Regions from separate parts of the Erythrobacter sp. MTPC3 genome, predicted to be linked through region 1. Evidence: predicted binding sites of a transcription regulator. Region 1 holds the regulator's gene; the other holds the start of a gene.
The links. Region 1 encodes LexA, which represses DNA repair genes until DNA is damaged. Its sites were predicted from a motif close to GTTCCNCNCTTGTTCT; they were not measured.

Region 1 (16,231 bases):
TCCCGCGTGATTTCTTCGCGGTCGCCGTGGCCCCAGCCGAGGCGAAGGAGGTAATTGAACAGCGCCTCTGGCAAAATACCCATCTCGTCGCGGTAGGCATCAACGCCCAATGCGCCGTGACGTTTGGACAATTTTGCCCCGTCCGATCCGTGGATCAACGGAATGTGTGCGTAAACTGGCTCTGCCCAATCGCCCTCTATCCCGTCCATCGCATGATAGATCGGCAATTGGCGGAATGCGTTGTTGAGGTGATCGTCGCCGCGGATGACATGCGTAACTCCCATATCGTGATCGTCCACCACCGCTGCCAGCATATAGGTCGGCGTGCCATCTGCGCGGAGGATGATGTAGTCGTCGATCTCATCGTTCTTGACCGAGACAGATCCCTGAACCTCATCCTGAATTGTGGCTTCCCCGTCCTGCGGGGTCTTGAGCCGGACTGTATAGGATGCTCCATCGGGAGCCTCGGACGCGCTGCGATCCCGCCAGCGTCCGTCATACCGCATTGGCTGCTTATTTACGCGCTGTTCGGCGCGCATTTCCTCCAGCTCCTCACGCGTGGCAAAGCATTTATAAGCATGGCCAGCATCCAGCAGCTTGTGCGCGACTTCGGCATGGCGATCTGCGCGCGCGGACTGGAATGTCGGCTCCTCATCGTAATCAAGGCCGAGCCAGCTAAGTCCGTCGAGAATGGCGTCTATGGCTTCTTGTGTTGAGCGTTCCTTGTCAGTGTCTTCAATCCTGAGCAGCGCCTGCCCGCCGTGATGGCGGGCATAAAGCCAGTTAAAGAGCGCCGTTCGCGCACCGCCAATGTGCAAAAACCCGGTTGGCGAGGGCGCAAAGCGTGTAACCACTGCCTTACCGCCGTTTGCGCTTTCGCTAGCCATGTCCTTCAAATTCCTTTTCATTTCTGCCCTGATGCTTCAGGGGAAACACCATGCGCGACGCGCCATTAGTGCCTTTGGGCGGCGGTGCATCCGATGTTCCGGCCGCCGACAATGTTGCAATGCAGCGCCCTTGGCAAAGGGGCGCAGCGTTGTCCAGCATCCCGCGTATCATTGCGAGCGGCGCAAACAGGTTCCTGAGCGCTTCGGGGTTTGACCGTGCCCCGTGGCTCGCCGTTCTGTTTGCGAGCGGGATCTTAGCATGGTTTGCACTGAAATCGCCGCTGCAGTGGATCATGGCTATCACTGCCGCGTTGCTGGCCGCGCTGTTTGCACTCGCTGTCTGGAGACCGGGGGAGGGGCGAGATCACCTTCGCAGCGCGGTCGTCGCTGGAGGTGTTATTTTCGCCGCAGGAATATTGGTTATCTGGCTGCGTTCGGAGACCGTCGGTGCAGAGCCGATCGACCGGCCAACAATCGAGCGCGTCCAGGGTTACATCCTCGCCAGAGAGGACCAGCCAGCCCAAAATCGTGTGCGGCTGACGATGGCGGTACGCGACGCGGGAAGCGGTGAAAGCCGGAAAATCCGCGTTAATGTTCCGTTGGACACGCCAGTTTCAGGCGACAAATCGACTGCGATATTGCTGGAGGGTGCGATCATTCGGGCCCGCGTGCGCCTTATGCCACCTGCCAGCCCGATGCTGCCTGGCTCTTATGATTTTGCGCGTGCTGCATGGTTCAAAGGATTGGCTGCAACCGGCAGCGTGATGGGCGGCATCGAAGTCATGGAACAGGCCCCGCCTGCAAGCGGTCTGGCGGCTATTCAGCGCGCGCTTTCATCGCATGTCAGGGAGCGCGTGGACGGCTCCGCTGGAACAATCGCAGCCGCCTTTGCCAGCGGAGACAGAGGCGCCATTACCGAAGCTGACGAAGACGCGATGCGCGATTCCGGTTTGACGCATCTGTTATCAATCAGCGGACTTCATGTGAGCGCCGTGATCGCCGGTGGCTATCTGATCGCACTGAAGTTGTTGGCGGCGTTTCCTCCCCTTGCCCTTAGGGTGCGATTGCCGGTGGCGGCTGCGGCGGCAGGCGCGCTTGCCGGGATTGGATACACGCTGCTGACCGGTGCGGAAGTTCCGACTGTGAGAAGCTGCGCAGCCGCTATGTTGGTCCTTATTGCTCTGGCGCTGGGCAGAGACGCGCTATCATTGCGGATGGTGGCGGCTGCCGCAGTCTTTGTGATGCTTCTGTGGCCGGAAAGCGTGGTTGGGCCTAGCTTTCAGATGAGCTTTTCAGCCGTGCTCGCCATCGTCGCATTGCATTCTTCGGCACCTGCCAAGGCGTTCCTCGCCGCACGAGAGGAGCCTTGGTTGAAGCGAACCGGGCGAAAGGTCGCTATGCTGTTCATCACCGGCCTTGTGATTGAGATTGCGCTCATGCCGATTGTGCTATTCCATTTTCACAGGGCAGGGTTTTACGGCGCTTTTGCCAATGTCTTTGCGATCCCTTTGGTCACTTTTATTTCCATGCCACTGATTGCGTTCGCGCTGGCGCTCGACCTGCTGGGGTTGGGCGGGCCTGCGTGGTGGCTGGTTCAGAAATCGCTCGATGTGCTTCTTGGGCTCGCCCACTTCACATCCGCGCAGCCTGGTGCCGTCAAACTGATGCCGCAGATGGGTTATGGAACCATTGCCATGTTTGTCATCGGCGGCATGTGGCTCGCGCTGTGGAGCGGGAAGGCCCGTTTATGGGGACTGCTGCCTTCGGGCTTGGCCGCCGCGACCTTGCTCGCGACGCCAATCCCGGACCTCCTGATTGGCCGCGAAGGCCGGCATGTCGGCATCACAATCGAAAACGGCGAAGGCGCGCGCGATATGCTGTCATTGCGGAACAGTCGGTCGTCCTATTCGAAGGACAACCTGCTGGAACTCGCCAGCGTGGAAAGCGAACCTATCCCATTGGATCAGTGGAGCGGCGCCAATTGCTCGACTGAATTCTGCCTTGTCACGATCACGCGAGCAGCGCGAGAATGGACGATCCTGATGGCGCGTAACCGTGACATGGTCGAAGAACGCGCCTTGGCTGCAGCATGTGAACGATCCGACATTGTGGTCGCTGACCGGTTCCTGCCGCGATCCTGCATGCCGCGATGGCTTAAAGCGGACCGTCGCTTGCTCCAGAAAACTGGTGGTCTGTCCATCGACCTTGCCAATGAACGGGTCGTCAGCGTTTCAGCTGGTCAGGGACAGCACGGATGGTGGCGCGGGACGCAGGAATAGACCTGCTGCCCCGCGCAACACATCAGTGGTAGCGCCGCAGTAAGCCTGCAAGCTTGCCCTGAACCTTTACCTCACCCGCGCCGTAAACTTGCGGGTCGTACATCGCGTTGGCCGGATCAAGGCGGATATTACCGCCGTCCTTATGGAGGTATTTCAGCGTCGCTTCTTCATCACGGACCAAGGCAACCACGATTTCGCCATCGCGGGCATTGTCAGTCCGACGCACAAGTGCGAAATCACCGTCGAAGATCCCCGCCTCGATCATGGAATCTCCCGATACCTCGAGAGCGTAGTGCTCACCAGGACCAAGCAGCGCAGCCGGAACCGGAAGCGAGCTTTGACCCTCCAGCGCCTCAATCGGAGCACCGGCGGCAATCCGGCCATGCAGCGGGATCTCGATCACGTCATTGGCAGGCTCTGGCGCCTGTTTCATGACCGCAGAGGCCGAGGCGACCGTATCATTGGCATTAACCGTGGCGCGGGGCGTAGGCGTGGAATCTTCGGGTTGGCGGATCACTTCCAGCGCCCGCGCCCTGTTGGGCAAACGCCGGATAAACCCGCGTTCTTCCAAGGCAGAGATCAGGCGGTGAACACCCGATTTGCTCTTGAGATCGAGCGCCTCCTTCATTTCTTCGAAACTTGGCGAGATACCGGTTTCATCCAGACGTTTCTGGATGAATTGGATCAATTCGTGCTGCTTTGCAGTCAGCATGGGGTCACTCCCTAAAACGCACGTGCCGGACCGACAAATAGCCCGTAGTGCCTGTTTCACGCATCCGAAGAGGCACCGATAGCTGGTGCTTTGCCGATACTCCCCGCGCACCGATAAGGTGAACGAATGCGGAACGAATAGGCAACCCGATTCGACCTGTCAAGTTTCGTTAAGCGCGATAACCCGCAGAATTCAGCCGTTGTGGAGGTAAAACACCGGAACTGTCTCGCCTTTCCGCACGAAAAGCGATCCAGCGGGTCGGTCAATCAGGCAGTTCGCCGTGGCAAGCGCCTGCAACGCACTCGAATCCTGAACCGCCGACTGGCTGACGGTTTCACCATCGGCAATTCCTCTCAGGAATTCGCGGCGGCTCCCAGTAGCGGGCAAATCCTCCGCGGCGATGAGGTTGCGCGGCGCGCCCATCGGCGACGTCGATCCAAGCGCGGCGCGGACCAGCGGAATGCCGAACAGAAAACACGTCACGAAACTCGACACCGGATTGCCGGGGAGCCCGAGTATGATTTGCTCGCCGCGCGTCGCCACCATCAATGGCTTGCCGGGCTTTATCGCGACTTTCCAGAACGCGAGGTTCGCCCCCCAGTTGATCAGTGCCTGCTGGACAAGATCGTGATCGCCGACGGATGCGCCGCCTGATGTGATAAGGATGTCATGACCTTCAGCCAGAGCAAGTGCATCGGCCAATGCCTCCGTGTCATCCGCCACCGGGCCAAGCCGGGTTACACCGCCCACTAGAGGGCGCAGCATGGCGGCGATCATCGGGCCGTTGCTTGCAGGAATTTGGTCGGGGCCGCAATCCGCTGGATCGGAGGCCAGTTCATCGCCGCTGTCGAGCACTGCGATCCGTGGCAGCCTGCGCACCGGCAACAGGCCGTGTCCCGCCGCGATGGCTAGCGCGATCTGCGCCGGGCCCATGCTCGTTCCGATCCGCATCACCCGTTCGCCCGCAACAAAGTCGAAACCCTTGCTGCGAACGTGCCGCGCTGCTTCCGGCCGCGTCTCGCCTTGGGCAAGCGATACCGTATCACCCTCGACCACCGCATTTTCCTGTATCAGGACGCGGTCGCTTCCCTCAGGCATTTGGGCACCTGTAGAAATACGGGTGCATTGCCCTTCATCAAGACTGCCCGCAAAGGGGGTGCCGGCGCGGCTTTCTCCTACCTTTGACCACGGCCCGCCGCCGCAAATGGCGTAGCCGTCCATGGCGGACAGGTCCGCTGGCGGCTGCGTTCGCGCGGCCATGAGGTCCTCCGCCAGATAACGCTCTCCGGCAAAGCCATCCGCTGAAACGCGCTCAACACCGAGCTCTGGCGCAAGCGCGAGGAGGCGTGCCTGCGCCTCTTCCAGCGTGAGCATATCAGCCATCAGCTATCTGCTTTCCACGTGCCCGATTTACCGCCGCGTTTCTCAATCAGGCGCACGGCTTCGATAACCATCCCCTTGTCGATCGCTTTTGCCATGTCATAGATTGTCAGCAGCGCGGTGGAGACCGCCACCATCGCCTCCATTTCGACACCCGTTTTGCCGGTTAGCGATGCGCTGGCCGTGACAGCGACTCCGTCTTCTTCGAAGGTGAAGTCGATGCTCACCGCTTCCAACCCGAGGGGATGGCATAACGGGATCAGCTCGCCGGTGCGCTTGGCTGCCATAATGCCCGCAATGCGGGCCGTGCCAAGCACATCGCCTTTTGGCGCATTGCCTGCGCGGATCGCGGCCAGCGCGCTTTGCGACATGGTGATGCGCCCGGCAGCAATGGCAAGTCGCTGGGTTTCAGCCTTCGCGCCGACATTCACCATATGCGCCGCGCCGCTGTCATCGAGGTGGGTCAGATCGCTCATCAGACGCCTCCCTGCAGGGGAGACATGGACCGCATGTTACACGGTCCTGAGCGGGAAGATGGGGCGGCTGAAAAAGGGAGTGGATGCGCTGTCATTCGCCAACCATACCGCGATCCTTAGTGGTAGGACAGACCCGCTCTCAACCGTTCAAAAGCGCCGCCGTGGCCCCTGTGACATCATTCGCGCGCATCAGGCTTTCCCCGACCAGGAATGTGCGCACGCCGGACCGCGCAAGCCGATTGCAATCGGCGTGAGACGAAATCCCGCTTTCCCCGACGAGCAACGCGCCTTCAGGAGCGAGCGGGGCCAGCCTTTCGGTCGTTTCGAGCGTGGTAGTAAAGGTCTTCAGATCGCGATTGTTGACCCCGATCAGGCGCGATTTGAGCTGTTTTGCCGCGCGTTCCAGCTCGGTTTCATCGTGAACCTCGACCAGCACGTCCATCCCGTGATCCAGTGCCGCGCTTTCAATCTCGGCCATCTCGCCGTCTTCCAACGCAGCGACGATAACCAGAATGGCATCCGCACCCAGTGTCCGGGCCTCAAGACACTGCCATGGATCAACCATGAAATCCTTGCGCAGCACAGGCAGAGTGCAGGCCGCCCGCGCCGAGATCAGATATTCATCCGCACCCTGAAAATACGGCGCATCGGTCAGGACCGAAAGACAGGCAGCTCCGCCTGCCTCGTAATCGCTGGCATGTTGGGCGGGACGAAAATCTTCCCGGATCAAGCCTTTTGACGGGCTCGCCTTCTTGATCTCGGCAATAAGCGCATAGCTGGTTTGCGATTTTGTCCGCAGTGCTGCCTCAAACCCGCGAGGGCGGGTCTGGGTGCGCGCGGTCGTTTCCATTTGCGAAAGCGAAATGGCCGCTTTTCGAGCGGCAACGATTTCGCGTTTCGCCGCGCAGATTTCTTCCAGCTTGTTCATAAGGTTACTTTGCCAATTCAATCCATTTTGCGAGCAAGCCAGATGCTTTCCCGCTGTCGAGCGCTTCTGCTGCCATTGCGGCGCCGGTCTGCCAATCCTCCGCATCATCGGCGACCATCAGCGCGGCCGCTGAATTGAGCAAGACCGCATCGCGGTATGCGCTTTTGCCGCCTGCAAGCAGGCCTTTCAATGCCTCGGCATTGTGTGCCGGGTCTCCGCCGCGAATTGCCTCCACCGGAGAATTGGGAAGGCCGGCCATCCCTGCATCAACGCGCTTCATGGCGAAATCTGCGCCCGCGACATCTGCTAGCTCATTCCCGCCCGCAAGGCTCAATTCATCCAGCCCCTCATCACCCGAAACGATGAATGTGCGCTCTGTGCCAAGCCGAGCTTTCGCCTCGGCATAGATGGGGACATAGGCAGGGCGCGCGATCCCGATCAACTGACGTGACACTCCGACAGGGTTGGAAAGCGGCCCCATCAAGTTGAAGATTGTGCGGCGGCCCAGTTTCTTCCGGATAGGCTGAATACGGCCCATCGCGGGATGGTGGTTCGGCGCAAAAAGGAAACAGATGCCGATTTCAGCCAGCGTTTTTTCCGCTGTGCGTCCCGCCGCCTCCATGTCGAGGCCAAGCACCTCAAGAGTGTCGGCTACGCCCGCCTTTGAAGAGATCGCGCGGTTGCCGTGACGCGCGACCGGCACGCCGCAGGCGCCGACCACTAGGCCAACGGCAGTGGAGACGTTGAGCGTGTGGTGTCCATCGCCGCCAGTGCCGCAAACGTCGATAGCGTTGTCTGGTCCAGGCACCGGGATCAACCGGGCACGCAGAGCGCGGGCGGCGCCTGCGATTTCTTCTGCCGTTTCGCTGCGTTCGGTCATTGCGAGCAGGAAGCGGGCGATCTCCTCGTCACTCGCCTCACCGTCGAGGATCCATCCGAAAACCTCTTCGGCCTCGGCTTCATCCATGTGCGGAACGGCTAGCGGCAGCGTCTTCATTGGGTCAGCCTTTCGGGGAGCTTGGCATCGATGCCGCACACCTTCAGGAAATTGGCGAGCATGGCATGACCGTGTTCGGTTGCGATGCTTTCAGGGTGAAACTGCACGCCGTGAATGGGCAGCGTTTCGTGGCGGAAACCCATAACGCTTTGCTCGTCAAGTCCGGGCGTTGCAGCGTGGGCATTGGCGACGAGGACATCGGGCACGTCCACGACTTCAAGGCTGTGATACCGTGTCGCTGTGAAGGGCGAGGGGAGGCCTGCAAAAACGCCGCTATTGTCATGTGTTACAGGCGAGGTTTTGCCGTGCATCAACCCGCCGCGCACCACGCTCCCGCCAAAATGCTGCCCGATCGATTGATGGCCAAGGCATACGCCAAGCAGCGGTTTGCCCGCATCCGCACACGCAGCGACCAGATTAAGGCTGATCCCGGCTTCATTAGGAGTGCAGGGGCCGGGCGAAATGAGATAGCCTGCCGCGCCGATTGCCAATGCTTCAGACGCGCTGATGGCATCATTTCGCTCCACGCGGACGTCAACGTCCAGTTCCATCAGATAATGGACCAGATTGAAGGTAAAGCTGTCGTAATTGTCGATGACGAGGATCATGCGGAATGCTCGGCAAAGGCATCTGTCGCTCGCACCAGCCCATCTATGATCCCCGGTTCGCTGGCGCTGTGCCCGGCATCATGGACCATCCAAAGCTGGGCTTCGGGCCATGCCTTTTTCAGCGCCCATGCCGCTGCGGGCGGGGTGCAGATGTCGTGACGGCCCTGAACGATAATGCCAGGGATGTGTTTGATCCTGTCCATGTTTGCCAGCAGCTGACCTTCTTCAAGGAAGAAGTCCTCAAGGAAGAAACGCGCGCAGATGCGGGCAAATGGCACGGCTTTTGATGGGTCGGCAAATTCTTCGAGCAAACCTTCATTGGGCAGCAGCGTTGCCACGGTGCCCTCCCAAAGTGACCATTCGCGTGCTGCATCCAGACGGGTCTGTTCATCCTCGCTGGTCAGCCGCGCGTAATACGCTTTGACGAGGTCATCACGCTCGCTTTCGGGGATCAGGCCGGTAAAATTGTCCCATTGCTCCGCCATGATCTCGCTTGCACCAAAGCGATAGAGCCAGCCTTTCTCTTGCTGGCGGGCCAGAAACACCCCGCGCAGGATCAGTTCTGTCGTGCGTTCAGGATATGCCTGCGCATAGGCGAGCGAAAGGGTTGCGCCCCAGCTGCCGCCGAATACCTGCCACGCATCATGGCTGCACATCTTGCGCAGCGCCTCGATATCCTCGACAATGCGCTGAGTGTCGTTGTTTTCGATCTCTGCAAACGGCGTGGATTTGCCGCAGCCGCGCTGGTCGAACAGCAGGACATCATACCTGTCCGGGTTCCATTGCCTGCGATGCGAGGGGCTCATTCCGCCGCCGGGGCCGCCATGCAGGAACACTGCCGGTTTTGCGCCAGGTGTCCCGCATCGCTCCCAATACAGCGAATGCCCCTCTCCGACATCGAGCATACCGGTCTGGTAGGGCTCAATTTCGGGATAGAGCGTCCGCTCATAACTCTGCATGTTGGATGGCGGCATTACTTTTTCTCCACCACGAGCAACGGGCCCACGCGGCCTGTATCCATCCGGCCCGTCGCCGGGTTCCACAGCGATGACACATTGCCATCAAGATAGAGCGCATTTGGCGTCTGCAACTCATCGCGGAAGTACCGCGCAAACACTCCAAAGCTGACGGGTTCATCTGAAATGACAAAATGCGCTTTGCCATCGGCATCTACGCCGACACCGTTGCGGATCGCGCGCGACGGGCCGTTTTCCTGAAAGTCAGGGTGAAGCTCTCCGTTGATGACGAGCATCGGGCCGGATTGCGTGCCGAATTGCGGGCGGTCGCCAATAGTGCGAAAAAACGTATCGGTATCGAGCACCCGCCAATTGCAATCGCTGCCGAAGAAAACGCCGTTGGGTTTCATGTGGAAGTTGCCCTCACCATCGGCGCGGTTCAATTCTTTAAGACGCTGGCTGTCCTGCACAAAATATCCGATTGCATTAAGGTCATCTCCGTACATTCCGGCATTCGTCGCAAACGCTACCGTGCCCGGCTGCGCGATTGCCGCATATGAAGCGATCCGCCCGAAATCATCGCCGCTAACGGCGGCCTTGGCCGTGGTGATTGAGTGGCTGGCGGGATCGGCGATGCAATGGGTGAAAGCAGCCCCTTCAAACGTAACGCCCGAACAGTCGGAGGGAAGGGCGATCTGTTCGGCGGGCGCGTTGCTCGCATCATCAGAAGCAATGACCGTAACGCCGCCATCGCTTTCCAGTTGCGCGCGCATCACAGGCTCACCCGATGGTTCGGGATTGCACGCGGCCAGCGATACGATCAGGGCGAGGGAAAGGGTGCGTTTAATGGTCATAATTTCGCTCATTGTCCAAAACCAGGTTCGCTGGCAATGCGCACAGCCTCGCCTGCAGCTGCAATCAGCGCGCCTGCTTTCGCGCGGCATTCTGCGTATTCATAATCGGGGTTGCTGTCTGCCACGATCCCCGCGCCCGCCTGCACATGCATTGTCCCGTCTTTTACGACCGCCGTGCGAAGGACGATGCAGCTGTCAACGGAACCGTCGGGCGCAAAATAGCCGACGCCGCCAGCATAGGCCCCGCGCGTTTCCGGCTCCAGCTCTGCGATGATTTCGCACGCCCTTATCTTGGGCGCGCCGGACACAGTTCCCGCCGGAAAGCCTGCAAACAGCGCATCAAGCGCGTCTTTGTCATCATCCAGTGCGCCGATCACATTGCTGACGATATGCATCACGTGGCTGTAACGTTCGATGGTAAAGCTGTCGGTGACTTCAACACTGCCGCGCGCGGCGACGCGGCCTATGTCATTGCGCCCCAGATCGAGTAGCATCAGGTGCTCCGCCAGCTCTTTGGGGTCAGCCAATAGGCTTATTTCGTTATCGCGGTCCTCGGCAGGGTTTGCACCGCGCGGGCGCGTTCCGGCGATGGGGCGGATCGTGACTTCCTTCCCGCCCTTGGCATCATCGCGAACGCGCACCAGTATCTCGGGACTTGAACCGACAATCGCAAAGCCCGGCAGGTCGAGGAAATAAAGAAATGGGGAAGGGTTAACCCGGCGCAGCGCACGATATAATTCCAGCGGCGGCAGCTCGAACGGGCAAGTGAACCGCTGGGCCAGCACCACCTGAAAGATATCGCCTGCCACGATGTAATCCTTGGCGCGGGCGACCATGTCCTTGTAATCGCTTTCTGCCATGACCGGTGTCAGCTGCGGCGCAGGAGTGCCGCCGGCAACACGCGGTTCCGGGGGGCGCGGACGGGTGAGGGCGCGCAAGGTCTCGTCTATCCGTTCTTCCGCATCGGCAATTGCAGCTATCGGAGATGCGGCTTCCCAAATCGGGGCGATGCAGAACAGCTCATCGCCAAGGCTGTCGAACACTAGGATGATTGTCGGCCTGACAAACAGCATGTCTGGCAGCGCCAGCTCGCTCGCCTCGGCGCGGGGAAGCGTTTCGACAAGGCCAATCGTTTCGTATCCAAAATATCCAACCAAACAGGCAAGGGCAGGCGGCAGAACGTCGGGCGTATCGATCCGGCAGGCATCGGCTAGGGCGCGCAGTTCTGCCAAGGCGTCTTTGGCGCATGGCTCGAATGCGTCCCGATCCGTTCGCCAGGCGCGATTGATTGCCGCCTTGCCTTCGCTGCCCCTGAATACGAGGTCAGGGTCGAGCCCAAGCAGGCTGTAACGGCCGCGCACCTCGCCGCCTTCCACCGATTCCAGCAGAAAATCACCGCGGCCCGGCTCAATCAGCCGCCGCGCTGCGCCCACCGGTGTGTCGCTGTCGGCCACGATCTTGCGCCACACCAGCGCAGGTTTGCCAGCGGCGAGCGCATTTGAAGCGCCAGCGGCATTCTCAAGCGATGCGGATACGGATGGGGCGGAGGTCACGCGGCGAGGAGATTAAGCATCGATCAGTTCGTCTCGCCCAGCAGCTGGCGGCGCACGGCTTCGATAGCGTCTTCGTTGCGCTCGACACCGATCTCGGCACGGATCGCATTGGTCAGCTGCTCGGTGTACTCCCCGCTAAGGGCCGCTGCGAGCTGCTGGCGTGTCTGTTCGACAAGCGGATTGTCGTCCGGGATATCCTCGGTCACGATTTCGTTCAGGTTCACGATATACCACCCAATGTCCTGCGGCGCTTCGTAAATCTTGGTCGATCCCTGCGCCATGCTGAACATCAGCACCAGCGGCGGCGGCGGGTTTTGATCCTGCCGGGCAAACAATTGGCGGCGCTCCAGATCAATCTGCTCGACCGGGGGCAGGGCGGTGTCCTCTTCTGCGATGGCCGATGCCAGATCGCTGTCAGCGCGAACCTTTTCCAGAATGCGATCAGCGCTTTCTCGCGCGGCCTTGGCACCCTCAGCAAAACGCCACGCCATCTCGACCTCTTCGCGGTTTTCTGAAAGCGGCGGCGCTGCGGCCTCGGTGATGCTCGACACTTCGTATATGATGAACTGTGTGCCGGGCACGATTTCGGCCAGCTGCGGTTCACTTTCGTCCATCTGGAACGCTGTCTCCAGCGTCGGGACCAATCCGGGGTTAACCTGGCCGCCCTGCGGACCAAAAACCCGGCCATCTGCAAGCAGGGGCGGAGTGGTGGCGACCTCAAGATTATAGGCTTCGGCGACTTCGGTCAGCGGGTTGCCGGTATCGACTTCCTCTTCGATTCGTGCGCTCAAATCAGCGAGAGCGAGCGTGCGTTTCTGTGCCTGCAATTGATCGGTGATCTCCGGGGTTGCCTGGGCAAGGGTGCGCGCCGGCGTGCGTTCGATCCCGTCGACGCGCGCGACATACCAGCCAAGCCCGCTTTGCGCAGGCTCGGCAATCGCACCATCAGCCGCGGCAAATACATTTGCTGCGACTGCCGGGCTCAGCGTGCTCGCGACTTGGGACTGCGTCTGGTCCTGAGCGGTTGAAACGCTGAAACCGGCCTCCCTGGCTGCGGCTTCGAGAGAAAGTCCGCCGCGAATGCGCGAAACCAGCGATGTGGCGGCGTCCTGTGTCGGCACGAGGAAGGAGGACACGTCGCGCGTTTCGCTGGCCGCAAACTGCTCTGCGTTTTCTTCATAGAAAGCGCGGATTTCCTCCGGCGTCGGTTTGATACTGGCGTCAACGCTATCGGGCCCAAACACCGCATAACGCAGCGTGCGCCGTTCCGGCAGGACAAAGCGGGAGCGGTTTTCACTGTAAAACTCTTGCAATTGCTCATCGGTAGGGTCGCCTTCCGGTGCGAAAGCAAAGCTGGGGACAAATGCAATGCCGCCGCGTCGGCGTTCCAGCAGCAGCGCGGCGTATTGCTTGGCCGCCTTTGTTGGCATTCTGGGTGCAGACAAAGCCGGGACAAGCAATTGCTGGGCCAGCAGGCCATCGGCAAGGTCCCGGCGAAGGATTGCATCGGTCAAATTCTGTCTGGCCAGCGCAGCTTGATAAACGCCCTCGTCAAAATCGCCGGTCGGTCCGCGAAACGCTGCAATCTGAAGGATTTCGCTATTCACCAGATTGTTTCCGGCGCGCAGGCCATTGGCCTCCGCATACCCGCCAATGGCGTAGCGATCGATCAATTGCCGCAGCACTTCATCCAGCCCGCCTTGCTCGATAAATTCGGGCATTGTGATCGTAGGGTTCTCCTGACGCACGGTCTGGATCGCGGAATTGGTGGTGCTGACCAGTTCTGACGTGTCGATCCTATCATCGCCCACCACGGCAACCCTGTCACCGCCTGAAACGCCGCCGAACGTGCTGCCGGTTATGTCGGCAGCCGCAAATGCGAGCGCAACCAGAATGAGAAACCCGATAAAGATGGGCAGCCCGATTTTCGACTGAAAGAAATTGCGGAAAAACGAAATCATGGGTCGGTCAATTCCTGCCGGTTGCTGGCGCCCCCGGAAACACGCATGGGACAGTACGCCTGCGTCATTCCCGGGTGCGGGATCGGGTGCGGGCTTTATCGCCCCTGCGACCTCGCGGCAACAGGTTGACGCACGTTTTGACTGTATTCCTTTACTCGGGTAGCGGACGCGGCCCCTCGACCCTACATGGTTGTTCCAGATTCGAATTCGATCTTATTTCTCAGGATTACTTGATGCCTCAACGGCCCTACATTGTTGGAAACTGGAAGATGCATGGCACACGGGCCATGCTGTCTGAAGCGCGCGCGATTGATCGTGCGGCGCAGCGGCACATGAAAGTGGAGGTGGCCATCGCTCCGCCTTACACCCTGATTCACCCGGTTCACCGCGAAGCAGAACAGATCGGCGTCGGCGCGCAGGACTGCCATTATGAAGAAGGCGGCGCGCACACCGGCGATATCTCCGCCGCAATGATTGCCGATGCGGGCGCAAAGTTCGTGATTCTGGGGCATAGTGAGCGGCGCGAAAATCACGCCGAAACCGATGCTCTGGTGAAAGCCAAGGGCGAAGCGGCGCTCGCAACCGGTCTGCGCGTCATCCTGTGCTGCGGCGAAAGCGGGGATATTCGCAGTGCCGGCGACGCTGTCGAGCATGTGACGCAGCAAATCAGGGCATCTCTCCCTGACGGCGCGGCTGATCTGGAAGATTTGCACGAACGTATTACAATCGCATACGAGCCAATCTGGGCGATTGGCACGGGCGACACGGCAACAACTGCCGATATCGCAGAAATGCACGCCGCGATCCGCGCTTTGCTGGTAGAGCTTTACGGAGCCGAACTGGGCGGCGAAGTCCGCATCCTGTATGGAGGTTCGGTGAAACCTGATAATGCCGGCGAAATCCTTGGCACGGCAGAGGTCGGCGGCGCGCTGGTCGGCGGTGCCAGCCTTACAGCCGACAGCTTCATGGGCATCGCCCTTGCTGCTGGAGAAACCGCCGAAGGGTGATCGCGCGATCCACGCAGGCACAGGCTTACCCTTGCCGCACGCAATCACGCGCCCTAGATAGCGGCCACATTTGTAATAGAGACACGCATCCATGTTCCTTTTCCTGACCGTTCTTCAAGCAATCGTCGCGGCCGCGCTGGTCGGCGTCGTTCTCATGCAGAAATCCGAAGGCGGCGGCCTGGGCATTGGTGGCAGTCCGAACGGAGCCCTGGGGGCTCGCGGTGCTGCAGATTTTCTCACCCGCGCCACAAAATGGCTGGCGGTTGCGTTTGTCGCTCTGTCGATCTCACTGGCAGCGGTGGCAGTGAAGGAAACCGGCAGCGGTGGTATCAGCACCACGCTTGACCGGAATGTCGGCGGTGCTGCCGGTCCCGATCTGCTGGGCGAGCCTACTGGCACCAGCACAGACGGCGCAGCCCCGGCAGGCGCTTCGGAAACGCCGGCTGACAGCGATCCGCTCGCTGAATAATCTGCCAATGGTCACCCATAGAGATGGTGTGATCCGCCGGCTTTAGACCGGTATCTTTCATCGAATGCTGTGGATGGCACGCGTTTATCGTGTGTTATTTGCTTGCCCCGAATCCACTACGACGCTTAAGGCCCAACTCCCATGGCGCGGTACATTTTCATCACCGGCGGCGTGGTTTCCTCGCTCGGCAAAGGTCTCATGGCGGCTAGCCTCGCATCGCTTCTTCAAGCGCGCGGGTATAAGGTCCGTATTCGTAAGTTCGACCCCTATCTGAATGTCGATCCCGGCACGATGAGCCCGTATCAGCATGGCGAGGTCTATGTGACTGATGACGGGGCGGAAACGGACCTCGATCTCGGCCATTATGAACGCTTCACCGGCGTATCTGCGCGGCAAAGCGACAACATCACCTCTGGCCGAGTATATCGCGACATCATCGCCAAGGAACGCCGCGGCGATTACCTCGGCGCAACCGTGCAGGTGATCCCGCACGTGACAGACGCGATCAAAGAGTTCGCGCTCGCCGATCAGGACGATCACGATTTTATCCTGTGCGAAATAGGCGGCACCGTTGGTGACATCGAATCGTTGCCGTTCATGGAGGCGATCCGCCAGCTTCGAAACGAGCTTGAGCCGATGCAGACGCTCAGTGTGCACGTGACGCTGGTGCCTTACATTGCGGCTGCGGGTGAGCTTAAGACGAAGCCCACGCAGCACTCTGTTCGCGAACTGGCAAGCCTGGGGATCAAACCGGACGTCTTGCTGTGCCGCGCCGAACATCCGCTCCCCGATGGCGAGCGGCAAAAGATCGCGAATTTCTGCAATGTACGCAAAGAGGCGGTGATCCCGGCGCTGGATGCGCCATCGATTTACTCCGTTCCGCTGCAATACCATCTCGAAGGGCTGGATGCAGAGGTTCTGCGCGGTTTCGGGATTACCGATGCGCCGGCTCCGGATCTGTCTTCGTGGAACGATGTGACCGACCGTTATTTCAAACCAGAAGGCGAAGTGACCATCGGCGTGGTCGGTAAATATGTCGGATTGCCCGACGCCTATAAAAGCCTGAATGAGGCGCTTGTCCACGGCGGGCTGGCCAACCGGGCCAAGGTCAATATCAAGTGGATCGACGCCGAACTGTTTGAAGGTGACGAAAGCGAAATCGTC
Region 2 (16,231 bases), on a different contig from region 1:
AGCGTGAACAGTTCGGGAAAGACGATGAAATCGCTTTCATAATCGGCTGCGACATCGACGAAGTATTCGACCTGCTTCATGAATTCGTCGAAATCCGCGACCGCGCGCGCCTGCAGCTGGCAGGTGGCGATGCGCACGCTTTCCACGTCGCGCGGCAGGCGGTGCTTGGGCGGGGAATCGATATCGACATATGGGTTGCGCCAGACCATGCGGACGGCGTTGGCTTTCGACTGCTTATCCTCTGGCAGATAATCGCGAAGGACGCCGTGCGGTTCGAACCCATTGGCAAGCTGGAATCGCAGCACGGGATCGTGGATCTTGGTGTCGATGACCTTTTGCAGATATTCTTCGGGGGTCTCCGCGCGGTTCGTTTTGCGCCGCATGGCCTTTGCCAGTCCCGGCATCCGGCCGCCAAAGACTATGCCTTTCAGATCCAGCCGTTCCGCCAGCGCGCGCCGTTCTTCGTAAAGCCTGCGTCCCAACCTGGTGCCGCGAACGCCGGGATCGACACACATTTCATAACCATAAAGCCAGTCGCCGGTCGGATCGTGCCGCGATCCAAATCCATTGCCCGTCACCTCGTCCCAGGTGTGATCGGCCAGCGCAACATCCTCATCCAGACGCATGCTGGCGCAGTAGCCAACAATTTTCCCATCCAGTTTTGCGATGAAGCAGCCGTCAGAATAATTGTTGATCTGCCCCCTGATCTCGCCCTGCGTATAGGCGGGTAGATCGGCATAGGCGCGGCGGACAAGATCGCCGATGGCCCGCACATCCTTCAGCATGGCCTGACGGATTTCGAGACGCGCTTTGGGTAGCCGGGTCTTGGCTGGGGCTTTGGGCATCGGGCAGTGTTCCTGATGGGAAAGGCAAAGGGCGGCACGTTCGATTGAACAGCCGCCCTTTCTCTACGCCGTGCGCAGGCACGGGTTCCGTTGTTCGTTGAGGCTGATCAGCCCCAGTTTTGCATTTCTGCTTCGAGATTGGTGACGATCGCTTCAAAAAACTGTTCGGTCGTGAGCCAGTTCTGGCCCGGGCCGATCAGCAGCGCGAGATCTTTCGTCATCTGGCCTTTTTCGACGGTCTCGATGCAGACGCGCTCCAGCGTTTCAGCGAATTTGACAACATCGGGCGTGCCATCGAACTTGCCGCGATACATCAGGCCGCGCGTCCATGCGAAGATCGACGCAATCGGGTTGGTCGATGTTGCCTTGCCCTGTTCGTGCTGGCGGAAGTGGCGGGTGACGGTGCCGTGTGCCGCTTCGGCTTCGATAGTCTTGCCATCGGGCGTCATCAGGACCGAAGTCATCAGTCCGAGCGAGCCAAAGCCCTGTGCGACCGTGTCCGACTGCACATCGCCGTCATAGTTCTTACAAGCCCAAACGAACTTGCCGCTCCACTTGAGCGCGGATGCAACCATGTCATCGATCAGGCGGTGTTCGTAGGTAATGCCGGCCTCTTTGAACTTGTCGGCAAATTCTGCCTCGTAAATCTCTTCGAACAAATCTTTGAAACGGCCATCATACTTTTTCATGATGGTGTTTTTGGTCGAGAGGTAGACCGGCCATTTGCGGTCCAGACCATAGTTCATCGACGCGCGCGCAAACGCACGGATCGAATCGTCGAGGTTGTACATGGCCATCGCCACGCCGGAGCTTTCAAATTCAAACACGTCGAGGTCGATTTTCTCGCCGTCTTCCCCTTCGAATACGAGGCGCAGTTTACCGGGGCCGGGGATCAGGGTGTCGGTCGCGCGGTACTGGTCACCGAATGCGTGACGGCCGACGACAATCGGATCGGTCCACCCAGGTACAAGGCGCGGCACGTTGTCGATCACGATCGGCTCACGAAAAACCACCCCGCCAAGGATGTTGCGGATCGTGCCATTGGGCGATCGCCACATCTTTTTGAGGTCGAATTCCTCGACGCGGGCTTCGTCAGGCGTGATTGTGGCGCACTTTACGCCGACGCCGTGTTCCTTGATCGCGTTCGCTGCGTCCACCGTGATCTGATCATCGGTTTCATCGCGCTTTTCGATCGAGAGGTCGTAATACTTCAGGTCCACATCAAGATAAGGCAGGATCAGGCGTTCGCGGATCCACTGCCAAATGATCTTGGTCATCTCATCGCCGTCAAGCTCGACGACCGGGTTTTGTACTTTGATTTTTTGCATGGCTAGCGCCTCATCCTTTTGGACTACGTGTGTTCGATAGGATGTCTGTATTGATCCCTCACGCGCGCTCTAGCAGAGGTGCGCTGGCTTTCAAGGTTGGCATGCCCGAAATCATCGGGGGCACGCTAATCTTTCCGGCTCTTTCAGAAAGGCAGCAGTTCTTCGACGAGAGCCGCTGGTGATTCCAGAAAGGTGCTCTCTGCGCGCGCGATAAAAGGACGCTCGTGCACATGTTTTGAATCGAGCGCGCAATCGAGCATGAATTGCGCCAGATCAGGGCGCCGGGTGCGCAGCTTGCCTTTGGGCATGTCATCCAGGGAAACCTCGAAATCACCCGTGTGAGGCCGGTTCAGCAGCCAGCCAGGACGCACTGCGGTCCAATCGATATCGTCGCATACGCGCAGCACCCGCTCCATCTCGCCCATCTGGCGGAAAATACGGTCAAGCGGTGCAGTGGCGGTCTTGAACCAGAATGGCACCGCCGCGTCCGGGTCTGCAAAAGCTGCAGAGATCGTGACGAAGCGTTTTACCTTTGTCTTTCGCATCGCCTGAATGATGCTGACCGCGCCCTCTGTATAGAGCGGAGGAGGATTGATCAGCGTCTGCGGGTCGCGCGGCAAACCAACGGCTGAGATAACGCAATCCACGCCGTCCATAAGATCAGCGAGTCCGCCGTCGAGCAAATCCGCCTCGCGCTTTTCAAAGTCGGGATGGTTGCAAAAGTTCTCTGGAAAATCGCGTTCCGCAGCGCGGACCTTGCATCCGCGTTCAAGCGCCTGATCCAGCACACTGCGCCCGGTATCGCCGGTCGCTCCGAATAGTAATATCGATGAAGTCATGCCGCAATAACGGACAAGCAGGGCATAAGTGCCGAGAAACCGGATGCAAATTTCACCACGCCGAGTGCATTTGCCGCGGCGAACAGCGTTGCGGTCTGATATCAAAGGAAAACGATGGTGGGCGTAGGAAGAGTTGAACTTCCGACCCCTGCAATGTCAATACAGTGCTCTACCACTGAGCTATACGCCCCAGCCATCGGTTGAGCCGTTCATTTGCGGAACGGGAGCGGCCCATTAACGCGGGCACGTTTGCAGTGCAAGCGTTAACAGTGCGGTTTTTCGAATAGTGCGCCGTTAAAGGCTCGCCTCGCGCTGGTCCTCGAACACGCGCTCCACTTCCAGCACGAGATCGCGCAAGTGGAACGGCTTGGACAGAACTTTCGCGTGGGGCTGTTCACGGCTTGCCCGGAGGGAAACGGCCGCGAAGCCCGTGATGAACATGACCTTTGTGCGAGGCGAAATTTCCGCACACCGCTGGGCGAGTTCGATCCCGTCCATTTCTGGCATTACAATGTCCGAAAGAAGCAGGTCGAAATGCTCTGCCTCCAGCATGGGGACCGCCGCTGTGCCGCGATCAACGACGCTTACGTCATAGCCGGCCTTCGTCAGGGCGCGTTCCAGATATACGCGCATGGCTTCGTCGTCCTCGGCAAGGAGGATTCGCGGATTTGCATTCGATGTCATGACGTGGCTGATAGCAAGCGAGACTTAAGAAATCTTTCTTTTGCGACAGGTTGCCCGGATTTGAGACGCATTGCCTGATGGATTAATCAAATCCGCCAAAAGCGCGCGCCTTGCCGCCATCGCAGGCTTTGACTCAAGAGAGCAAAACGGGCAGCACTTCAATTCATGAGTGATCCTTCATCACCAAAGGGGCTGCGCGGCCCTGCTGCCTCCGATGCTGGCAGGAGGCCGATGCGGCGAACGCAGGGCGGTGCGGTCGCCGGACACACGGCCGAAGGGTTATTCGGACCTGCATTTACGCACGTTGCACCTCAACCGATGCCGCTACCCGTCCTTATCGCGGTTCCGCATGCGGGTAGGGTCTATCCATCCGAAACGCTGGCACAATTGCGCGATGTGGACCTAAGCCAACTGCGGCTCGAAGACAGGTTTGTCGACCGATTGGGCGTAGAGATCGCCAAGGCAACAGGCACCGGTCTGCTGGTCGCACATGCGCCGCGCGCCATGCTCGACCTGAACCGGGCGCACGATGATGTCGACTGGGAAATGATAGCGGGGCCAGGGCGCAGGAAAAGCAAACCTGCGCCGGTGCTGACAGGCTCCAACCACCGGGCCAGAAGCGGCCTTGGCCTGGTGCCAAGGCGGCTGCCGGGTTTCGGCGAGATTTGGCGGGAAAAACTGAACCGGGATGAACTGGACCGGCGCGTCGACTGCATCCACCGCCCCTACCACACGTTTCTTGCAAGCGAGCTGGATCGCATCCGAGACAATTGGGGCGCTGCATTGCTTATCGATTTGCATTCGATGCCGCCCCTTAGGGAGCCGGGTCCGGGGCAGCCCGCGCCGAGAGTTGTTTTGGGCGACCGCTTTGGTGCTTCGTGTCAGAGCAGTTTTATCGCTCGGTCGTTCCGCTATCTGGAAGAGCGAGGCTGCGCGACCGCACATAATCGCCCCTATTCTGGCGGATATGTGCTCGATCGCCATGCTTCGCCATCGCGCGGTATACATGCCATCCAACTGGAAATTTGCCGCTCCACCTATCTGGACGATGCCCTTTCCGAGCCGAGCGCCGCGCTGGAGCCACTTGCCATGATGCTGTGCGGGCTGGTGCGCGAATTGGGCGCAGAGGCAGCGCGCATCGGAAGCCGCGACCAAACGGCACAAGCTGCCGAATAGGCTTCGCGTTTGCGGAGCCGCGTCCTCGCTCTAGCAGTTCCCTAAAAAAACCACCCCGCACGGGTTAATCCCGTACGAGGTGGCCAAGGTTCAGGGAGGTCTGCGCTCATGAAGGCGCAGTTGCAGACGGTCTATGAGGGGGGGTAACCGCCTGCACTGTAAAAATAATAATACGGCGGATCGGTTTCAAGACCGATCCGCCGTATCAAAATGTATCAGAATGCCCGAATATCGGGCGTCGTCTGGTTTGATTAGTTTGCAGCTGCCGGGGCGGGCACCTTGCCTAGCGCAGACTGACGCTCAAACACGGTGCGCATCAGATTGAGCGAGAACAGGTGAGCGTGGATCAGCATGCCCATGCCATTTTTGTTCAGCGCATCGACGGTGTCTGCCGGCAGTTCGCGCAGCTTCTTCTCATCGACCATGCGGAAACCGCGGTAAACGAATGGTGTGTCCGGCGTATCTGCGCGGGTGATGGCGATTTCGCCGTCCATCAGCAGGTCCAGCTTCTTCAGCTCATCGAGGAAGGATTTGGTGCGCTGGCCCGATTCTTCGAATTTGCGGCAGAATTCGAGCACGCTTTTAGTGTATTCGGTTGGCTCGTCGCCGTTTTCGAAAAGCTGGTTGCCATCGTCACGTTTGCCAACGACACCGGCGCTCGGATCGAAGCAAAGCGACATGTCTTCGCTGTCCTTCTGCAATTTTGCGAGCAGGAACGGATAACGGCGGATGTAGGCGGGCACGTATACGCGCTCAATCAGCTTGCCATCGTCGCCGATGAAGGTGTTCACGCCTTCGTTAAGGCCCATCAGCGCGATCGGCAGCGGGTTGTCACCAGCAGTGAAGACGATCGGATAGCTGCGCTGTGCATCGACGAATTCGTCGACGGTCAGCGGGATCGCGTGCGTATTGGCGAGGAAATCTGCATTTTCAAATGCGCCGACTTTCCAATCGGCGTGATCGCGGCTGTTGAGCGGAAGCAGATCGTTGTAAAACAGCGGAAGTTGTGGCTGCGGCGCGCTGGCCATGAATAGTCTCCGGAAATATAATAAGATTGAAGTTCTGCGGTCCGGCCCTCCAGGATCCCCATCCGGCCGTTCGAGCCGCGCTTTAGGCGACCACGCCGCGCCGCGCAAGGTATGGGCGTTATGGTGTGCCCAGACTGCTTTGCCGCACGCGAGGTGCGTCTATGGTTGCGGCACAAGTTTGCCGGGATTGAGCAGTCCGTCAGGGTCCAATGCGTGCTTTACGCTGCGCATCATCGCCAGGGCGACAGGATCGCCCAACCGGCCAAGCTCGCCGACTTTCATCTGCCCGATCCCATGCTCTGCACTGATTGATCCGCCCCACTGTGTAATGAGGTCATAGACCTGCGTGCTGACCGATTTTCCCTCGTTCTCCTCCCACTCTCCGGGAACCGCCCCTTGTGGTGCGAGAATGTGGAAATGGACATTGCCGTCGCCCAAATGGCCGAACGCAGCGCCCCGTGTGCCGGGAAAATCACGCTCAATCTGCAGGATCGCTATTTCGATAAACTCCGGCATCTTGTCGACCGGGACAGAGATATCATGCTGCATCGCCGGGCCGAGCGCGCGTTCCGCAGCCGAGATCGAATCCCGCAGCAGCCAGAATTGCTCGGCCTGCGTCTCATTGGAGGCGAGGGCGGCATCCTCCAGCAGACCATCTTCCATCGCATCGCCAAGCGCCCGTTCCAGCCGATCACGCAGCGCGGCGCTGTCCCCTTCGGCAGAAACGCATTCGATCAGCGCATTCCAAGCATGATGCCCCCCCAATGGAGGCCTTGCATCCGGCAAATGCGAAAGCACACTGCCTAGGCAATGGTCAGGGACGACCTCAAAGCCCTCAAGCGTGTCTCCCATCTTCCGCTCAACGTGCCGCAGCAATGACCGGGCGATACCAATCGAGCCCAAACCGGCCCACGCGGTCGCTCTGGCTGAAGTGGCGGGAAGCAGGCGCAGGGTCGCCGCAGTGACAATGCCCAAAGTGCCCTCTGACCCGATCAGCAATTGTTTGAGGTCAAACCCGCGATTGTCTTTCTTTAATGCTGTAAGGCTGTCGAACACGCTCCCGTCAGCCAGCACCGCCTCGATCCCCAGAACCTGCGCGCGCATCGTGCCATGGCGAAGCACCTGTGTTCCGCCTGCATTGGTGGAGACAAGCCCGCCGATTGTGGCGGACCCCTTCCCGCCGAGAGTGAGGGGGAAGCGCATGTCCTGCGCCTCCGCCGCATCGTGAAGCGTTTGGAGGATGACCCCAGCCTCGCACACGCACTGACCGGATGCAGCATCCATGCTGCGGATCTGGTTCATGCGGCGAAGCGATAGTATGATGGCGGTCCCGCTATCATCGGGTGTTGCGCCGCCCGCCATGCCGCTGTTGCCGCCCTGAGGCACGATGGGAATGCCGTGCTGCGCGCACAGTTTCATCAGGTTCGAAACTTCTGATGTCGATGCCGGAGAGGCGAGCGCAAGCGCGCGTCCTGTGTATCTGCCACGCCAATCGGTCACCCACGGTTCAAGGTCGGATGCGTCGCAGCTGAGCCCTTTATCGCCTAATAGGTCGGCGGCTTTGGCCAGGAATGTGTCTTTGTTGGAAACGGGGCGGTTCATTGTTGCCCCTATGCCACAATGCAGGACTATTGCGCCAGTCAATTGCGGCGCGCGGCGCCCGCAGTTAAGCCAGCGTTCAATCGTTTCCGCTAGATGAGGCCTTGATCTCGCATGATCGCATTTTCATCGTGACATGCCGATCAGGAGGACCGTTTTTTTGATGCCCAGCCTGCTTGCCCTTGCAACGCCGCTTGCGATGCTCTTGCCCTTACTGGGGCAGGGCAGTGAGCTGGCGGCAGGGTCAGCCCTGATCAAGGAAAGCGTCACTGCCCCTGCTGAGCAGGATATGTCTCCGCGCACTGCCGAGCATAAGGGCGTGACGCTGCCAGCGCGCTATCCTGCGCAGCCCGCCGTCTCGCCAGCGCCGCTCGACAGTTTTCGCGAACAGCAGGTGACCCGGCAAATTCGCATCGAACAGCGCGTTATTGTGCGGATTTCCCCTCAAAGATCGCGCAACTCCAATGAACTTCTCGCGCAGTTGCCGCAGCGGGCGCTGAACACGCGATACGAAGAGCGCGAAATGGAAAAATGCCTGCCGGTTGGCCGGATCGCTGGCGTTCAGACCGGCAGCGGCAGCCGACTGCTGTTGTTCCTGCGCGATGCGCGCATCATCTCCGTAAATCTTGAAAAAGCATGCCGTGCGCGCGATTTTTACTCAGGCTTTTATGTTGAGAAAAATGAGGACGGGCAATTGTGCGTGGACCGTGACAAACTGCAATCGCGCAGCGGTGCCAAGTGCGAGGTAGAGCGGATGCGCCATCTGGTAGCGATCGAAAACTAGGCCGCGGTGCTGACACCGTTTTTGCTTACCCCGCTGCATATACTGCCTGTACCTCTTGGAGATGCGCAGATTTCTTGACTTTATCGCCAATTTTCCGCAGAGGCGCAGCGCCTGCGGCGATATAATTCGCGCATGGCGGAAAAACCCGGGCAGTTTCGCGCTGCCCCTATCCGGACATTACCTTACGCATGACCTTTGCCGATCTCGGCCTCTCGCCTGAATTGCTTAAAGCCGTAGACGATGCGGGCTATACCGAGCCGACCGCCATCCAGGCTGAAGCCATTCCCGCAGTCCTGATGATGAAAGACCTCATCGGGATCGCTCAGACAGGCACGGGTAAAACGGCCAGCTTCGTCCTTCCCATGATCGATGTGATGGCTTCCGGGCGCCGGCGCGCTTTGATGCCGCGCTCGCTCATCCTTGAGCCGACGCGGGAATTGGCCGCACAGGTTGCGGAAAATTTCGAAAAGTATGGCAAGAACCACGATCTGAAAATGGCACTGCTCATTGGCGGTGTACAGATGGGTGACCAGCTCAAGACGCTTAACGAAGGTGTCGATGTTCTGATCGCAACCCCGGGCCGTTTGATGGACCTTTTTGAGCGCGGAAAGATCCTGCTCAATGGCTGCGAATTGCTCGTCATCGACGAAGCGGACCGTATGCTCGACATGGGCTTTATTCCCGATATCGAATTCATCTGCGACAAATTGCCCGACACCCGCCAGACCATGCTGTTCTCGGCAACCATGCCGCCTCCGATTGAGAAGCTGGCGAAGAAATTCCTGAGCAATCCCAAGCGGATCGAAACCACGCGCGCAGCATCGACCAATGCCGATATCACTGCGTTTAAAGTGCCGGTGAAATCCCGTCAGAAACGTGAAACGCTGAAGTGGTTGCTGCAAAACGATCAGGTTGAAACCGCGATTGTCTTTTCAAACCGAAAGACCACCGTGCGCGAGCTCAACAAATACTTGCAACGCGATGGATTTCGCAGCAGCGAGATCCATGGCGACATGGACCAGTCATCGCGCCTCGCCGAACTTGAACGGTTCAAGTCGGGCGATGTAAATATCCTTGTCGCCAGCGATGTTGCCGCCCGCGGGCTGGACGTAAAGGGCGTCTCGCACGTCTTCAATTTTGACACACCATGGCACCCGGACGATTACGTGCACCGGATTGGCCGCACTGGCCGTGCAGGGGCGAAAGGGCGTGCCTTCACCTTTGTCGCGGATGAAGACGCAGAGGCGATTGCAAACGTCGAAAAACTCACCGGCAGCAAGATCAAGGTCTTTGGCAAAGAGGACGTACGCGTCGAGCTTGCCGATGGATCGCAGGGCAAGACGGCTGATAAGAAACCTGCCGAAGACAAGTCCGCCGACGAAAAACCGGCTGAAGAGAAAAAGAGCCGGAGCCGCCGCAAGAAACCGCAAGACGAACCTGTCGAAGAGCGCAGCGAGCAGTCCGAGGCTCCGAAGACGGAGCGCGCCCCGCGCCGGAGCAAGGGCGAAGATCAGCCCAAGCGTGAGAGCAAGCCGCGCTCGCGCCGCCGCGACGAAGATGATGAGCCGGTTGCGCCGGGCGAATGGAACGGGCCCAAGCCGGGTTTTCTCGACGTCGGTTTCAAAGGGTAGGTCTGCGCGCCAAGCAGCGCGGGCGCAGACCCGCGTAAGGTTAATCAGTCAGCCGAAATTTTGGCCGCGACTTCTTCAATTGTGCCGGTAACGAGCAGCGGGCTACCGCCCACCATGCCGACATTGGTCTGGCCATTTTCACCGGTGCGCAGCCATGCAATGTTGTTGGCAACAACCAGATAGTCGCCGCCGCGCGATTCGAGCTTAACAAATTTCATGAACATGGCTCCCTTGCGCGAATTGCGCAGGGGCGTTGTGCGCGCGGAAGGTTAATTATTGTCCCGAAGCACGGGCGCCAAAATCACTCAATCACTTTCACAAAGCTGTCGATCACACGTTTTGTGCCGTGGTCCTCGAATTCGATTTCGAGCTTGTTGCCTTCCTGATCGACAACGCAGCCGGTGCCGAATTTGTCGTGCTGCACCATCGCGCCGATGGCGATGTCGCTGCGGGGTTTGGCGGCAAAGCTTGCGGCTGAGCGCCCCGGTTCTCGCAGGCGTGTCTGCTTGGTCTCATAGCCGCTCGCCACTGCGCGCTGCCAACCGGGACCGCGCGTGGTTGCCCGTTCGGGGCGGTCGCGTGCGACATGCGCGAAAGGATCATCGTTCTCCGACCAGTTCGCCCGCCACAGGCTCGCGCCTCCGGTCATGGTGGTTTCCTGATCAATGTGCTCCTCCGGCAGCTCTTCGATAAAGCGCGAGGGGATGGAGCTGGTCCATTGACCGTAAATCCGGCGATTGGCCGCGTGCAGGATCGTGCATTGCCGTTTTGCGCGGGTGATCGCGACGTAGGCTAGCCGGCGTTCCTCCTCCAAAGAGGCCAAACCGCCTTCATCAATGGCGCGCTGGGACGGGAACACCCCTTCTTCCCAGCCGACACAGAAAACGTTGTCGAATTCCAGCCCCTTCGCGGCATGGATTGTCATGATCGTGACGGTTTCTTCCTGATCGCCGCGGTCGTTGTCCATGACTAGGCTTACATGTTCCAGAAAATCGCCGAGCGTTTCGTATTCTTCCATCGCTCGGGCGAGTTCTGACAGGTTTTCCGCGCGGCCTGCGCTTTCCGCGCTCCGGTCATTGGCCAGCATGTCGTTATAGCCGGTTTCCTCCAGCACCCGGCGCAGCAGGTCGGATGGGCTGACCGTCTCGGCCACGTCCCGCCATGCAAGGAATTGCCGCATCAAGCCGCCTATGGTGTTGGCGGCGCGTTTCGGCAGTTCATCGCTATCGGCAAGTTGCAGCGATGCGGCAGCGAGCGGTTGACCGGTGCGGCGCGCGTGCTGGTGCATTTTCTCAAGCGTTTTCGCGCCAAGTCCGCGCTTGGGCTGGTTGTAGATACGTTCGAAAGCGAGATCGTCCTGCGGCTGCGCGATGACCCGCAAATAAGCGAGGGCGTCGCGAATTTCGGCGCGCTCGTAAAAACGAAAGCCGCCGATGATCCGGTAATTGACGCCGATCTGGATGAAGCGGTCTTCAAATTCTCGGGTCTGGTATTGCGCCCTGACCAATATTGCGACCTGATCGAGATTGGCCCCTTCGCGCTCCAGCCGCTCTATCTCCTCGCCGACCCTGCGCGCTTCTTCGGGGCCGTCCCAAACGCCGATGACCTTTACCTTGTCTCCGCCATTGGCCTCTGTCCAAAGCGACTTTTCATGCCGCTCGCTATTGGCGCGGATCAGGCCCGACGCCGCGCCCAGAATGTGCGGAGTAGAACGGTAATTCTGTTCGAGCCGAACGACATGCGCGCCAGGGAAGTCCTTTTCAAAGCGCAAAATATTGGCGACCTCTGCGCCGCGCCATGAATAGATCGACTGGTCATCATCGCCGACAACGCAGATATTCTTGTGGCTCTGCGCCAGCAGACGAAGCCAAAGATACTGGACTGCATTCGTGTCCTGATATTCGTCAACGAGGATGTAGCGATAGCGGCGCTGGTAATCTTCGAGCACGTCTGTGTGCTTGCGAAAAATGTTCAGCATATGCAGCAACAGATCGCCGAAATCGCAGGCATTCAGCGCCTTCATCCGGTCCTGATAAAGCCGATACATCGCCTGACCACGGCCATTGGCATAACTTTCATTCTCGATCGCATCGAGGTCTTCGGGATTTAGCCCCCGGTTCTTCCAGCGGTCGATCAATCCTGCGAGCTGGCGAGCGGGCCAGCGTTTCTCGTCCAGATCATTATCGGCAATCAGCTGTTTGAGCAGTCGCAGCTGATCGTCGGTGTCGATGATCGTGTAATTGCTTTGCAGCCCGACCAGCTCGGCATGGCGGCGCAGCATTTTCGCGCAGATCGAATGGAACGTGCCGAGCCACGGTATCCCCTCTGACTGAGGGCCAAGGTGCCCTGCGACACGTTCCCGCATTTCGCGCGCGGCCTTGTTCGTGAAGGTCACGCACAGGATCTGGCTGGGATACGCCCGGCGTGTGGCAACGAGATGCGCCAGCCTTGCGGTGAGAGCGGCGGTTTTACCCGTGCCTGCTCCGGCCAGCATCAGCACCGGCCCCTCCGTCGTCAGGACAGCCTGTTGTTGCGGATCGTTCAGCCTGGCCGCGTACGCGGGAACAGAAGCCGGAACATTGTCGCCATCTGCGGGCGTCGGGGCAGCGAAATCGGTCATGGATACACCCGAACAGGTAGGGAACGAATATCATTCCCGCAACCGCCATAAATCGGTTTTCAGCCATCCTGAAATCCGGACACCGGAACCGGGCTTTCAAATTACTTCGGAACCTAAGCCGGGGTGCCATCATTGGTTACGCAAACACACATTAGACAACAGGCTGAAACCATGAAGAACTTTATCGCAACCGGCATCACTACACTGTCTCTCGCTGCACTCGCCGCGACCGCTCCGGCGCTCGCGAAGGATGATCACGCGACGACCGCAGACAACTCGACCAAGGCTGAAACACCCGTGGTTGTGGAACGCAACAGTAATGGCAAAGCGACCAAGGTGCGCGTTTCCGGCAAGGTTTATGACGTCTGCATGAAGGACGATCAGGATGGCTGCATCAACCCGCGTGCGGCCGGGCTTAACTGGGGCAACCGCCCGCTGGATTACTGGCCGGGCAAACCCGCCAGCAAGATGAAGTAATCCATCTTAAAAATCGAAGAACAAGGGCGGCCCGGTGCCGCCCTTTTTCGTTGAAAGCGCGATGCGGTTTCGGCCCGCCTTATTTTTGCACCAATTGGCGACCGGGCGTTTGCCCTATCGGGCATCCGGTCTGTGTAACACTATAAATTCCATCGGCTTTTGCCCATACCGGAATGGTCATCGCGGAAGGGGACAACCCGCACTGATACCGCTAAATCAGCGGAGTTCGTCTCGCTTGGGTCTTTTTTTGAGGAGAAACCCATGCGAAAATCACACATCTATCTTGCCGGTATTGCAGTTGTAACCGCTGGCTTCGTTCTAGGCGCACCAGCTACCGCCCAAGAGGGCGCGCCGCCTCCCGGCACAGCGCCTATAGATGAAGTGTCGCCATCCGATACCGGCGCCGTACCGCCCGAATTTCAAGGTGAATATGACACGTGGCCGCCCGATCAAAAGGCGGCCTACGATATGTGGCCCTCATCCACTCAGGAATACTACTGGAGCCTTCCGCCAGAGCGGCAGTCCCTGTTCTGGCGTCTGACTGACGAGGACAAGATATCCCTGACAGCGATGACTGGCCCAGAACGCGAATCTGCGTGGGAGAGCCTTGAGGGTCGCGCAAGCGGAAGCGGCGATGCCGCTGACGAAATGCCTCCGCCACCGCCCCAGCGGTAACAGGCGCACGCAGATTGCTGCCGGTGACAGGAGCTCAACCGGCGGTAGCGTCCGGGTCGGTCAAGCGAAGCAAGGTCAACTTGCCTTTGCCGACCCGGCGTTCCGCGTCGATGGACAGGCCATCAACGTCAATCGTCTCGTCCCGCGCGGTTTCGGTGGCCATCCATGTCGCAGGGCCAATCCAGCCCAGCCGTTTCAACCGGTCCAGCGCCACCGAACCGGCCCCGGTTTGATAAGGCGGGTCGAGCAGCAATAAGTCATACGGTTCGCGCGCAGCCCTAAGGTGCATCACGGAAACAGCTTCCACCGTGCTGCGGCTGCGTGCATCGAATGCGGCGATGTTGGCGCGGATCGTGTCGATGGCCGCGCGGTCCTGTTCAACGAACAGGCAATGCGCTGCGCCGCGCGAAAGCGCCTCGAGCCCAAGCGCGCCCGATCCCGCGAACAGATCAGCCACGCGCAATTCCTCAAAATTGCCGAGCCTGCTGGCGAGCATTGAAAACAGCGTTTCACGCGCGCGATCTGCGGTAGGGCGGGTTGCGTCCCCTTTGGGAGAGGAAAGCTTTCGCCCGCGCCATTCGCCAGCAATGATCCTCATTTACGGCCCGTTTTCTTCAGCGTGCTGACGAACCGGTCGAGATCGCCCTTGCGAATCCGCGAAACCTGCCCGCGCGGCAAATCGCCAAGCTGGAATGGGCCGTAAGCGGTGCGGATCAGGCGGTTCACTTTCAGGCCGAGATATTCCAGCACCCTGCGAACTTCGCGGTTCTTCCCCTCGGTAATCGTCATTTCGATCCACTGGTTGCGGCCCGACGCTCTTTCCATGTTGGCATCGATGGAGCCGTAGCGCATGCCGTCAATCTCGACCCCTTCGCTCAGGGACTCCAGATCATCTTGTGTCACTTCACCGAATGCGCGGGCGCGGTAAGTGCGGGGCACCCCGCTTGAAGGAAGCTCCATCAGGCGTTTCAGACCGCCATCATTGGTCAGCAGCAGCAGCCCTTCTGTGTTGAGGTCAAGCCGGCCGATTGGCATCACACGCGGCGCATCTTTGGGCATGGCATTGACCAGTGCGGAATAAATCGTCGCACGGCCCGCCATGTCGCTTTCCGCCGTGATGAGGCCGGTCGGTTTGTGAAAACAGTAAAGCTGCGTCGGCTCTGGACCGGCGACTGGTTTCCCATCGACGCTCACACCGTTCAGGCTGGTGAGGAACGTTGCGGGTGTTTCAACCGGTTTTCCGTTCAAGGTGATGCGCCCGTCTGTGATCATCCGCTCAATCTCGCGGCGGCTGGCGATCCCTGCCCGGGCGAGCAGTTTGGCGATGCGATCACCCTCTGGGCGATCTTCGGACTGTTTAGGGTTGGTTGGCATTATGTGCGCCGCCTAGGCGTTCAGCGCGCAGCCCGCAAGAATTCCTGCACCGCCGCATCAAAACGCGCGATCCCGCCTTCGAGAGTGCCCAGCGTAATTTCGCTCACAGCCCCGCTTTCCAGACCTTGCTGGCCAAGCTCGGCAGCGCGGAAATCCTCGCTTGCAAAAACGCCCCCATCCAGCAGCGTCCAGCTACGCTCCCAATGATCGCGCGCTTTGTCGCTGGCTGGCGCTTCGGGAATGAGCATGAAATCCTCGACCAGCGTGAGGTCGTGCGCCTGCGGCATCAGCACCATGACGTTTACGTAATCGGGGGAGGGGACGATGATCGTCGCGGGGAGCAGTTGATAGGCGAAAGTTACCACCCGCCTCAACGCGTCCATATCGGTGAAATCGACATTTTCAACCTCTTCAAGCCTACCCACTGCAGAGCGCATATGCGGGCCGACATTGTCGCCGTTGGTTATGCCATCCTTGAAAAACGGACCGATGGTTCCGGCGTGAAGGCGGGTTACATGGTAACTTTCGAGGAAGGCATCCATGATGAGCTTCCAATTGCCTTTTACCGTGTGCGTTTTGCGCCTGAACAGATGGCTGCGATCAACACCAAACGCGCTGAAATCCTCGCCAAGCCGCATTGCATGGCTGAAATCTGCACCCTGTTCTGGAGCAAACCAGATCAATCCGCCCGCTTCGCAGGACGGCAGCTGTTTCAGACCGAACGCGCTTTTGTCGAGGTCCGGAAATGTTTCGGGGCGGGGCAACCCGACCAGCTTGCCGGAAAGATCATATGTCCACGCATGATAGGGGCAAACGAGTTTGCTGGCGCAGTGCACATCATCGCCTTCGACCAGCCTGGTTCCGCGGTGCTGGCATACGTTGAGGAACACGCGGACCTCGCCTGCCTTGTCACGCGTGATTAACAGCGGACGGCCCGTGCCATCGTGCGGCACCGCCATACCCGGCTCCGGCAGTAGGGCAGACGGACACAGCACCTGCGGCAATCGTTCAAACAGCCCCTCTTGCTCCGCTTTGAAATGCGCAGGATCGGTGTAACGGCTGGCAGGAACCGTCTCTATCCGATCCGTTACACGGACGGTGCCTGCGCGGATATTCTCCGCCAAGGCCAGCTGACCGTCCGTCGGGCGCAGAATTTCGGCACTTTCGATGC

Region 2: the regulator LexA is predicted to act here: its motif matches at 12,544-12,559, upstream of ACGHU1_RS11865 (ATP-dependent helicase).

Annotation. Positions count from the first base shown of each region.
Region 1 is NZ_BTGP01000001.1:129,764-145,994, forward strand. Features, by position in the region: gene gltX (glutamate--tRNA ligase) at 1-887, opposite strand, end outside; gene ACGHU1_RS00635 (ComEC/Rec2 family competence protein) at 938-3,166, shown strand; gene lexA (transcriptional repressor LexA) at 3,189-3,878, opposite strand; gene ACGHU1_RS00645 (molybdopterin molybdotransferase MoeA) at 4,071-5,261, opposite strand; gene moaC (cyclic pyranopterin monophosphate synthase MoaC) at 5,261-5,734, opposite strand; gene trpC (indole-3-glycerol phosphate synthase TrpC) at 5,874-6,662, opposite strand; gene trpD (anthranilate phosphoribosyltransferase) at 6,667-7,659, opposite strand; gene ACGHU1_RS00665 (anthranilate synthase component II) at 7,656-8,267, opposite strand; gene pip (prolyl aminopeptidase) at 8,264-9,241, opposite strand; gene ACGHU1_RS00675 (phosphodiester glycosidase family protein) at 9,241-10,077, opposite strand; gene trpE (anthranilate synthase component I) at 10,086-11,630, opposite strand; gene ACGHU1_RS00685 (peptidyl-prolyl cis-trans isomerase) at 11,654-13,591, opposite strand; gene tpiA (triose-phosphate isomerase) at 13,825-14,598, shown strand; gene secG (preprotein translocase subunit SecG) at 14,690-15,067, shown strand; gene ACGHU1_RS00700 (CTP synthase) at 15,209-16,231, shown strand, end outside.
Region 2 is NZ_BTGP01000008.1:68,191-84,421, reverse strand. Features, by position in the region: gene ACGHU1_RS11920 (GNAT family N-acetyltransferase) at 1-845, opposite strand, end outside; gene ACGHU1_RS11915 (NADP-dependent isocitrate dehydrogenase) at 953-2,173, opposite strand; gene ACGHU1_RS11910 (SDR family oxidoreductase) at 2,317-3,012, opposite strand; tRNA gene ACGHU1_RS11905 (tRNA-Val) at 3,128-3,202, opposite strand; gene cpdR (cell cycle two-component system response regulator CpdR) at 3,307-3,696, opposite strand; gene ACGHU1_RS11895 (N-formylglutamate amidohydrolase) at 3,862-4,872, shown strand; gene ACGHU1_RS11890 (SapC family protein) at 5,124-5,900, opposite strand; gene ACGHU1_RS11885 (FAD-binding oxidoreductase) at 6,060-7,502, opposite strand; gene ACGHU1_RS11880 (hypothetical protein) at 7,663-8,283, shown strand; gene ACGHU1_RS11875 (DEAD/DEAH box helicase) at 8,472-9,914, shown strand; gene ACGHU1_RS11870 (hypothetical protein) at 9,959-10,132, opposite strand; gene ACGHU1_RS11865 (ATP-dependent helicase) at 10,216-12,534, opposite strand; gene ACGHU1_RS11860 (hypothetical protein) at 12,706-13,011, shown strand; gene ACGHU1_RS11855 (hypothetical protein) at 13,273-13,686, shown strand; gene rsmD (16S rRNA (guanine(966)-N(2))-methyltransferase RsmD) at 13,721-14,284, opposite strand; gene ACGHU1_RS11845 (pseudouridine synthase) at 14,281-15,060, opposite strand; gene ACGHU1_RS11840 (aromatic ring-hydroxylating dioxygenase subunit alpha) at 15,081-16,231, opposite strand, start outside.